3 regions of the Stenotrophomonas sp. 57 genome follow, and region 3 is predicted to be linked to each of the others. Evidence: predicted binding sites of a transcription regulator. Region 3 holds the regulator's gene; each other region holds the start of a gene.
The links. Region 3 encodes FliA, which starts transcription of late flagellar genes. Its sites were predicted from a motif close to TAAAGTTTNNCNNNCNNNGGCCGATAA; they were not measured.
Positions count from the first base shown of each region.

Region 1: a site for FliA is predicted at 1,569-1,595, ahead of QP512_RS17055 (GGDEF domain-containing protein). Genes of this name have one in related genera too.
Region 2: a site for FliA is predicted at 1,941-1,967, ahead of QP512_RS15075 (methyl-accepting chemotaxis protein). Genes of this name have one in related genera too.

Region 1 covers NZ_CP127407.1:3,714,728-3,717,998, forward strand. Annotated here, with positions in the region: gene QP512_RS17055 (GGDEF domain-containing protein) at 17-1,462, opposite strand; gene fghA (S-formylglutathione hydrolase) at 1,649-2,479, opposite strand; gene QP512_RS17065 (YqcC family protein) at 2,502-2,846, opposite strand; gene QP512_RS17070 (S-(hydroxymethyl)glutathione dehydrogenase/class III alcohol dehydrogenase) at 2,855-3,271, opposite strand, start outside.
Region 2 covers NZ_CP127407.1:3,255,308-3,258,578, forward strand. Annotated here, with positions in the region: gene QP512_RS15075 (methyl-accepting chemotaxis protein) at 1-1,911, opposite strand, end outside; gene QP512_RS15080 (L,D-transpeptidase family protein) at 2,147-3,106, shown strand; gene QP512_RS15085 (M23 family metallopeptidase) at 3,111-3,271, shown strand, end outside.
Region 3 covers NZ_CP127407.1:2,101,625-2,104,895, reverse strand. Annotated here, with positions in the region: gene flhF (flagellar biosynthesis protein FlhF) at 1-315, shown strand, start outside; gene QP512_RS09655 (P-loop NTPase) at 302-1,189, shown strand; gene QP512_RS09650 (RNA polymerase sigma factor FliA) at 1,186-1,929, shown strand; gene cheY (chemotaxis response regulator CheY) at 1,987-2,379, shown strand; gene QP512_RS09640 (protein phosphatase CheZ) at 2,379-2,984, shown strand; gene QP512_RS09635 (chemotaxis protein CheA) at 2,987-3,271, shown strand, end outside.

The DNA of each region.
Region 1 (3,271 bases), 1.6 Mb from region 3:
CACCGACGGATCCGGATCAGCAATCCATCGTGCCGTGCGTGCTGCCTTCGTCATCCAGCACGTGCGCATGCAGGATCACCTGGTTGCGGCCGGCCCGCTTGGCCGCATACAGGCCGGCATCGGCATCGGCCAGCAGCTGATCGGCACTGGCCATCGCTGGCGGATGCAGGTACCCCACACCGATGCTGATGCTGACCGATCCTTCCGCCAGTGGCAGCGCTTCCACCGCCTCGCGTAGGCGCTCAGCCAGCGCCAGTACGCTGGACAACGGGCTTCCTGGCACGATCACCGCGAATTCCTCGCCCCCGTACCGCGCAACACTGTCGCCCGCACGGCCCGCGCCTGCCTTCAGAATCGCAGCAACCGCCTGCAGACAGCGGTCCCCCGCAGGATGGCCGTGCTGGTCGTTGAAGGCCTTGAAGTGGTCGATATCCAACAGCAGCAGGCCCAGCTCGGTGCCACTGCGCCGTGCGCGGTTCCACTCGGCCAGCAGCAGCGCGTCGAACTCGCGCCGGTTGGCCACGCCGGTCAGGCCATCCTGGCGCGCCAGCTGGTCCAGCGACGCCTGCCGTTCCATCAGGTCCACCTGCAGCAGGATGCTGCGCAGGCCGAAGCCCAGCGTCGCCACCACGAACCCGCTGACCGCCAGCGGTCGCGCATGGTCGACCACCAGGGTGCCGACCACCAGCAGCAGCAACGGCAGGATCATCGGGCCGGCCGCCTGCACCGTGCGCGCCATCCGTGGATGCGGCGCAAGGATCCGCGCGGGTGCCTGGCTGAGTGCGAGCAGCGCCAACAACAGGAACGGCAGATCGATCAGCAGGTCGGCATAGGCACCGAACGCATCGTCGGAGGTGTAGTGGTTGATGTAGTACGCCACCAACAGGTAGGTGACCGCATACATCGCCAGCGCACGGAAAAAGGTGCGCCGCTCGGGAACGTCGCCGGCCAGCCAGCGCACCACCGCGAACATGGCGATGCACAGGTTCTGGATATCGAACATGCGCTGCATGTTGGACAACGCGTGGTCGTCGATGTCAACACGGGCGGCAAACGACTGCGCGTGCACGAAGAACAGCACACCCAGCAGCGCCGCCATCGCCGCATCGATCAGGCTGATGCTGACCCGTTCCCGGCGCGCCCGGGCCAGGATGAACACCAGGGGCACACCGTAAAGCACGTAAAGGAACAGGCTAGCCCGCGGGGTGAAATCGGCACGGCCGGCGCCCAGAGCGTCGATCATGTTGAACGCCATGCCGCCGGCCCACAGCAGCAGCGCCAACGCCGTGGCCCGCCACCCCAGCGCCGCGCGGTCGCGGCGGGCCCGCCACAGGCAGGCGACCGCAGCCAGCAACGGGGCGCCGGTCAGGAAAACGAAGGAACCCGCCCCGGCGGGACCGGGCCACAGGGCCAGCACCACGCCATGGCACAGCACATACAGCAGCGCCAGCACTACCGGCATGCCTTCCCCCATCCGCAAGGCCGTATGGGCGCACGATAGCGCGCCGGCACGCTACAGCGGCGTGATCCACTGCGGCAAAACAACACGCCGCGGGCACCGCCCGGTAGTGCCGGCCAGTGGTCGGCAACCTGCAGCTCCGTGTCTCCCTGGGTGGGCCGGCCAGCGGCCGGCACTACCGCAGACGCCTCAGGCGTTGAGGGCGCGGGCGTGGTGGGCGATGTGCTCGCCGATGAAGCTGCCAATGAAGTAGTAGCTGTGGTCGTAACCAGGCTGCAGGCGCAGGGTCAGCGGATGGCCGGCGGCCGCGCAGGCCTCCTGCAGGCGCTGTGGCTGCAGCTGGGTCTGCAGGAACTCGTCGGCCTCGCCCTGGTCGACCAGCAGCGGCAGTCGCTCTTCGGCGGTGGCCAGCAGCGCACAGGCATCCCACGCAGCCCAGTCGGCGGGGTTGTCGCCGAGGTAAGCATGGAAGGCCTTTTGACCCCACGGCACGTGGCTGGGCGCGACAATCGGCGAAAACGCCGACACGCTGCGATAGCGCCCCGGGTTGCGCAGCGCGATCACCAGCGCGCCATGGCCGCCCATCGAATGGCCACTGATCGCGCGGGCATCGGTCACCGCGAAGTTCGCTTCGATCAGCGCCGGCAGCTCCTGCGCCACGTAATCGTGCATGCGGTAGTGCGTCGCCCACGGCACGCGGGTGGCATTGAGGTAGAAGCCAGCGCCCTTGCCCAGGTCGTAGCCCTCGGCATCGGCCACATCGTCACCGCGCGGGCTGGTGTCGGGTGCGACGATGATCACCCCATGCTCGGCCGCATAGCGCTGCGCGCCGGCCTTGGTGATGAAATTCTGCTCGGTGCAGGTCAGGCCGCTCAGCCAGTACAGCACCGGCAGCGCCTGAGTATCCGCCTGCGGCGGCAGGTACACGGCGAACTGCATGTCGCAGCCCAGCGTGGTCGAATGATGGCGGTAGACGTCCTGCCAGCCACCGAAACAGGCGCGGTGTTCAATGCGTTCCATGGGACTCTCCTGCGTGCCGGCGTCAGCCGTCACGTGTGTTGATCAACTCATCCAGCTGCGACAGCAGGCGCAGCAGCGGCTCGACGCCGGGCTGGCCATCCAGGTTGCGGTACGCGGCCACCGCCACATCGCTGCGCGGTGGCCATCGGCCATCGGCGCGGGCCTCGTGCAGCCGCGGCAGGAAGACCTGCGCCAGCCAGTGCTCGAACGGCATCTCATCGATGCCGAACGGTGAATCCACCGGGCGCGGGGCACCGACCTCGCCTTCGACCCAGCCCAGCGCGCGCAGCACCTGCTCAATCGGGGCGACCAGGGCCGCGCGCGGGTCTTCCGCACGCGGCCCGCGCAGGGCATCCAGCCAGCCCATGCCGTGGCTCAGTAATGCACGACCGAACGGATCGACTTGCCTTCATGCATCAGGTCGAAGGCTTCGTTGATCTTGTCCAGGTCCATGGTGTGCGTGACGAACGGGGCGAGCTCGATATCGCCCTTCATCGCGTCCTCGACCATGCCCGGCAGCTGGCTGCGGCCCTTCACGCCACCGAAGGCGGTGCCCATCCACTTGCGGCCGGTCACCAGCTGGAACGGACGGGTGGAGATCTCCTGGCCCGAACCGGCCACGCCGATCACCACGCTCTGGCCCCAGCCACGGTGCGCGCATTCCAGCGCCGCGCGCATCACGTTGACGTTGCCGATGCACTCGAAGCTGTGGTCCACGCCCCAAGTGGTCATCTCGACGATGACCTGCTGGATCGGCGTGTCGAAGTCCTTTGGATTGATGCAGTCGGTGGC
Region 2 (3,271 bases), 1.2 Mb from region 3:
GGCGATGTCGCTCATCAGCTGGGTGGTGCGCGAGCTGGCCTGGGCCACGCGTGCGATCGCGGCTTCGGATTCAACAGTCACCGCCAGGCCACTCTTCACCTTGGCAGCGGCGTCTTCGATCAGCTCCTTGATCTCCTTGGCGGCGACACCGGCACGCTGCGCGAGCGTGCGCACTTCGCTGGCGACCACGGCGAAACCACGGCCCTGCTCGCCTGCACGGGCGGCTTCCACGGCAGCGTTCAGCGCCAGGATGTTGGTCTGGAACGCGATGCCGTCGATCACCGTGGAGATCTCCGAGATACGGGCCGAGGACTGATCGATCTCGCCCATCACCGCCGCCATCTGCGCCATCGCCTGCTCGGTCTCGCGCACGGCGGCACCGGCGGCATGCGCTTCGCTGTCGGCCTGCCGCGCCAGTTCAGCGTTCTGGCGCACGGTGGAGGTCAGTTCCTCCATTGATGCCGCGGCTTCTTCCAGGTTGGCGGCCTGCTGCTCGGTGCGGCGCGACAGGTCGTTGTTGCCGGCAGCCAGTTCCTGCGCCGCGTTGTTGATGCTGTCGGCAGCCACCTGGATGCCCCGCACGATGCCGGTCAACTGCGCAGTGGTGGTGTTGGCGTCGTCACGCATGCGGGCGAATACACCGTCGTACTCGCCATCCATGCGTGCGGTCAGGTCGCCGTGCGAAATCGCACGCAGCACGTCGGAGACATCGGCGATGCTGGCCTGCGAACTGGCCATCATGCCGTTGAGGTGCTCGACCATCGCCTTGAACTGGTACTGGAACGCAGCAGCATCGCCGCGCATGCTGAAATCACCAGCGCGCGCGGCGCGGGCAAGTTCATCGATCTGGGCGTTGATTGCCATCAGGCTCTGCTTCACTGCCGCCAGGGTGCGGGTCAGCGTGCCCTTTTCGCCCGGATAGTCCGGCAGATCGTGGCTCAGATCACCGATGGCGTAGCGCTGCATCATCTCGGCCATCAGCAGTTCCACCTGTACGTGCGATTCGACCAGGCTGTTGGTGGCCTGCACCATGCGCCCAAAATCACCGGGGAATGCGCTGGCGTCCATGCGATAGCGGATCGCGCCGGCCTCATGCTGTTCGGCCATCTGCAGCTGCGCGCCGATCGCTGCCTGCACGCTCTGCCGCACGCTGGCCATCGCCTCGCCCAGCTGGGTCAGTTCATCGCGCCCACCGAGGCGGAATTCCTGGTCCAGCTGGCCCTTGGACAGGCGCTCGGCCAGGTTCACCGCGCGCGCGAGCGGGCCGGTCAGGCTGCGGCCGATCATCACCGAGGCACCGATGCCGACAAGCAATGCAACACCGCCCAGCACCAGCAGCTGCAGAAGGCTGCGTTCGCCGAGGCGGATCGCTTCGGCTGCGGCGGTGCGGCTTTCCTTCTCTTCGAAGTCCACGCCGTCCGACAGCGCCTTGTTCCAGCCATTGGCGGCTTCCTGCACCGGGCCCAGGGTCAGCGCCACGGCGCCCGGATAGTCACCCTGCTCCATCAGTGCGCTGGTCTGCTTGTTGAGCGGGCGCGCGACGGCACGCTTGGCCGCGATGGTTTCCGCGATGGCCTTGCCCTGGGCGTCGCTGGGCAGCGCCTGGTAGGCGGTCCAGCTGGCCTCGTAGCGCTTGACCAGATCGGCGATGCGCTGCTCGTCGTGTCCGCGGTCTTCGCCCTGGCGGATCAGCATCTCGCGGCGCACCACCATCATCTGGTTGTTGGCATCGAGCATCTGCGACAGCAGCCGCACCTTGGCCACGCTGATGTCGACCACCTGCTGCATCGCGCGCTTCTGCACGACACTGGCGGTGGCGCCAGTGGCCACCACGGCGGCAACCAGCAGCAGCAACAGGCCAAAGCCCAGCCCAAGACGCCAGGCAACCCTGACATTCCTCAAGTAGTTCATGGGTTCATCCAAAACGGGGGGATGTGGCCGTATCGGCCGTGCCACCGGCAATCTTGACTGGCAACATGCATGGGCGTCGGTAGCCGTTCACCTTGGTGAGACCATGCACGGTGCTTCTGCGACAAGGGCCCGGGCCACGCCAGGGCCGCCCTGCTCATGCCGGCATCAGGTTGCTTTCACGGAGGCTGCGCAGCCTCTGCGGGCAGGGTGGAGCGGCCATCTGCCGGAGATCTACATGCCCGTACACCGCCCCGCCCTGCTCGCCCTGTCCTTGCTGGTGTCCCCCGCCTTCGCGCAGGTGCCGCCGCCAGCCCAGCTGCCGGAGCCCATTGCCGAGAAGGCCGGCCCCGATACGGCGGCGCGCTCGCCGCTGCACGCCCAGGTGCTTCTGGACCGGGCCAATTTCTCCCCGGGCGAGATCGACGGTGAAGTCGGCAGCAACCAGCGACGCGCCGTGGCCGGGTTCCAGGCCGCTCACGGCCTGACGGTGAGCGGAGAGCTGGACGACAGCACCTGGAAGGCGCTGCAGGCCGATGCGACCACACCGCTTGCCAGTTACACGTTGACCGCCGAGGACGTGGCCGGGCCGTTCGTCGCCGTACCGAAGACGCCCGCCGCGCAGGCAAAGCTGAGGGCACTGGGCTACAGCAGCGTCGAGGAATCACTGGGCGAGCGTTTCCATGCTTCGCCGGAATTGCTGAAGGCGCTCAACCCCGGCGTCGATCTGGCCAAGGCCGGCAACCGCATCCAGGTACCCAACATCGCACCGGCTGCATTGCTGAAGGCGGCGAAGATCGTAGTCGACAAGTCCGATTCCACCCTGCAGTTGCTGGATGCGCAGGGCAAGGTGATCGCACAGGTGCCAGTGTCGTCCGGCAGCCAACACGATCCGCTGCCAATCGGTGAATGGAAAATTCTTGGCGTGTATCGTGACCCGCCGTTCCACTACAACCCCAAGCTGTTCTGGGATGCGCGCAGGGGCGACAAGAAGGCTACGCTGCCTCCGGGTCCGAACAACCCGGTGGGGAGGGTCTGGATTGATCTGTCCAAGCCCCACTATGGCCTGCATGGAACGCCGGTGCCCGGCCATGTCGGCAAGACCGAATCGCATGGCTGCGTGCGCATGACCAACTGGGATGCGCTGCGCGTGGCCGATGCGGTGGATACCTCCGTCCCCGTGGTGATGCAGGAGTAAGCCCATGCGTCTTTCGCAGCTGATCGTGCTGGGCGTGCTGCTGGGTGTGGGACTGGGCTGGTGGCTGCGCCGCGATGCCGCCGAACCCACGGCGGCGTCCTCGCCAGCAATGACCTCCACCGTGTCGGCAACGCCGACGGCGGAACCGACCACACCGAGCGCGCC
Region 3 (3,271 bases):
GCCCGCCAGGTCCGCACCCTGCTGGTGCTGCCGGCCAACACCAGCTTCGGCGACATGGACGAGGTGGTCCGCCGCTTCGGCGCCGCCAACCTGCAGGGCCTGGTACTGAGCAAGCTGGACGAGACCGGCCGCTTCGGCAACGCCCTGTCGGTGGCCGTGGACCATGCCCTGCCGATCACCTGGGTGACCGATGGCCAGGACGTTCCGGACGACCTGCACCGGGCCAGTGCAGCCAATCTTGTACTTCGCCTTGAAGATTTGCGCCGAGCGGCCGATATGCCCTGCAACCCGGAGTTGAACCATGCCGTCGCGTGAGTACGCCAAGCTGACCAAGACCTTCCCGCTGTCGGCCACCCGCAGCGAGCCGCTCGGCCCTGTGCGCACCATTGCCGTGACCGGCGGCAAGGGCGGCGTGGGCAAGACCAATGTCTCGGCCAACCTGGCCGTGGCACTGGCCGGCATGGGCAAGCGCACGCTGCTGCTGGACGCCGACCTTGGCCTGGCCAACATCGACGTGATCCTGGGACTGAACCCCACCTTTACGCTGGCCGACCTGGTCGCCGGCCGCTGCTCGCTGGACGACGTCATCGTCGAAGGCCCGAATGGCGTGCTGGTGGTCCCGGCCGCGTCCGGCCGCCGGCACATGGCCGAGCTGGCCCCGGCCGAGCATGTCGGCCTGGTCAACGTGTTCTCCGAACTGGAACGCGAGCTGGACATCATGGTGGTCGACACCGCCGCCGGCATCACCGACGGCGTGCTGACCTTCTGCCAGGCCGCGCAGGACACCGTGGTGGTGGTCTGTGACGAACCGGCTTCGATCACCGATGCCTACGCACTGATCAAGGTGCTGTCACGCGAGCGCGGCGTGGACCGCATCCAGGTGGTGGCCAACATGGTGCGCGATCCCAACGAAGGCCGCGTGCTGTACGAGAAGCTGACCCGCGTCTGCGAGAAGTTCCTTGCCGATGTCTCGCTGAACTACCTGGGCTGCGTGCCGCAGGATGACTGGCTGCGCCTGTCGGTGCAGCGCCAGCAGCCGGTGGTGAAGGCTTATCCGTCCAGCCCGGCCGCGCTGGCGATCACCGAGATTGCCCGCCGCACCGCCCGCTGGCAGGCGCCGACCGAGCCGCGTGGCGGCGTCGAGTTCTTCCTCGAGCGCATCCTCAAGCAGCGCGGGGTGGCCGCATGAAAGGCGCAGCCCAGTACCGGGAGGTCCAGCGCTCGGCAGCCAACGAGGTCATCGCCCAGCACTCGGATCTGGTGCGGCGCATCGCCCACCACCTGGCTGCGCGGTTGCCGGCCAGCGTCGAAGTGGACGACCTGATCCAGGCCGGCATGATGGGCCTGATCGAAGCCTCGCGCAGCTATGACGCCGACCAGGGCGCCTCGTTCGAGACCTATGCCTCGATCCGCATCCGTGGCTCGATGATCGACGAGATCCGCCGCGGCGACTGGGTGCCGCGTTCGGTGCACCGCCGTGCGCGTGACGCCGCCGCCACCATCCGCCGCCTCGAACAGAGCAGCGGCCGTGCCGCCAGCGCCACCGAAGTGGCCGCGGCGATGGAGATGCCGTTGCCAGAGTACCTGCGGTTGATGGAAGACGCCGCACGCGGCCAGGTGCTGAGCCTGGAATCGCGCATCGAGGACCAGGGCGAGCTGGACACCGTCGCCCAGGGCGGCCCGACCCCACAGCAGGTGCTGGAGCGCGGCGAATTCGGCCGCGAGCTGGGCAAGGCCATCGGCCACCTGCCCGAGCGCGAACAGCTGGTGCTCTCGCTGTACTACGAGCAGGAGCTGAACCTGAAGGAGATCGGCGCAGTGCTCGGCGTGAGCGAATCGCGGGTCTGCCAGATCCACGGCCAGGCGGTACTGCGCCTGCGGGGCCGACTGAAGATATTCGAGGCGGTCGACGCCGGCCTTGAAGAATGAACATCCCCGAGGCGGCTGCCCCCGGCCGCCCGGAATGAACAACAAAGGAACTCTGCTTTGAACAAGAACATGCGCATCCTGATCGTCGACGACTTTTCGACCATGCGTCGCATCGTCAAGAACCTGCTGGGCGATCTGGGCTTCACCAACACCGCCGAAGCCGAGGACGGGCATGCCGCGCTGTCGTTGCTGCAGAGCCAGCCGTTCGATTTCGTGGTCACCGACTGGAACATGCCGGTGATGACCGGCATCGAGCTGCTGAAGGCGATCCGCGCCGACGCCAAGCTGAAAACGCTGCCTGTGCTGATGGTCACCGCCGAAGCCAAGCGCGAGCAGATCATCGAAGCGGCACAGAGCGGCGTCAACGGCTACATCATCAAGCCGTTCACCGCGCAGACGCTGGAAGAGAAGCTGGGCAAGATCTTCGAACGCCTGGCGGCCAGCGCCTGATGGATACCACGGTCGACAGGAACGCCCTCGCCCTGCGCCTGCAGGAAGCCCTGGACGCGCTGGAGTCCGGTGACGAAGCCGCTTGGCGGCAACGCATCGACGGACTGGTCGCGCTGCGCACGCAGCCGATGATGAGCGGCCTTTCGCGGCTGGCCCGCGAGCTGGGTCAAGCGCTGGGTGAACTGCCGACCGTGCCGAGCGAAGCCGGTGAACTGGACGACGCCTGCGCACGCCTGGACCACGTGGTGGCGATGACCGAACAGGCCACCCACCGCACCCTGGACCTGGCCGAGGAATGCCGCAGCCTGACCGAACAGCTGCGCGCCGAAGGCCTGCAGCCCGGCCAGGACGCGCAGCTCGAGCGCATCCGCCACAACCTCACCGAAATCGCCCTGACCCAGAGCTACCAGGACCTGACCGGACAGATCATCCGGCGCGTGGTCGGCATCGTGCGCCGCGTACACGAAGGTTTCGGCGCACTCGGCCTGCCGCCGGAACAGCATCGCACCGACCCGGAACTGGCCGGGCCGGCATTGAAGGGACTGGACCGCCACGCGGTCTCGCAGAACGACGCCGACGACCTGTTGTCGGATCTGGGGCTGTAACCATGAGCGCGGTATCCGACGACATCACTGCCGATTTCATCATCGAGGCACAGGAAATCCTGGACCGCCTGGGCGAACAGCTGGTGTCGCTGGAGCAGGCGCCGCAGGACAGCGAGCAGCTCAACGCGGTGTTCCGCGGCTACCACACGCTCAAGGGCGGCGCCGGCTTCCTAGGCGTCACCGCCATGGTCGAGCTGTGTCACGCCGCCGAAGAAGCACTGGGGATCGCGCGCGCCGGGCAGGCCGTGCTGCAGGCCCATCACTTCGACGCCGCCCAGCAATCGCTG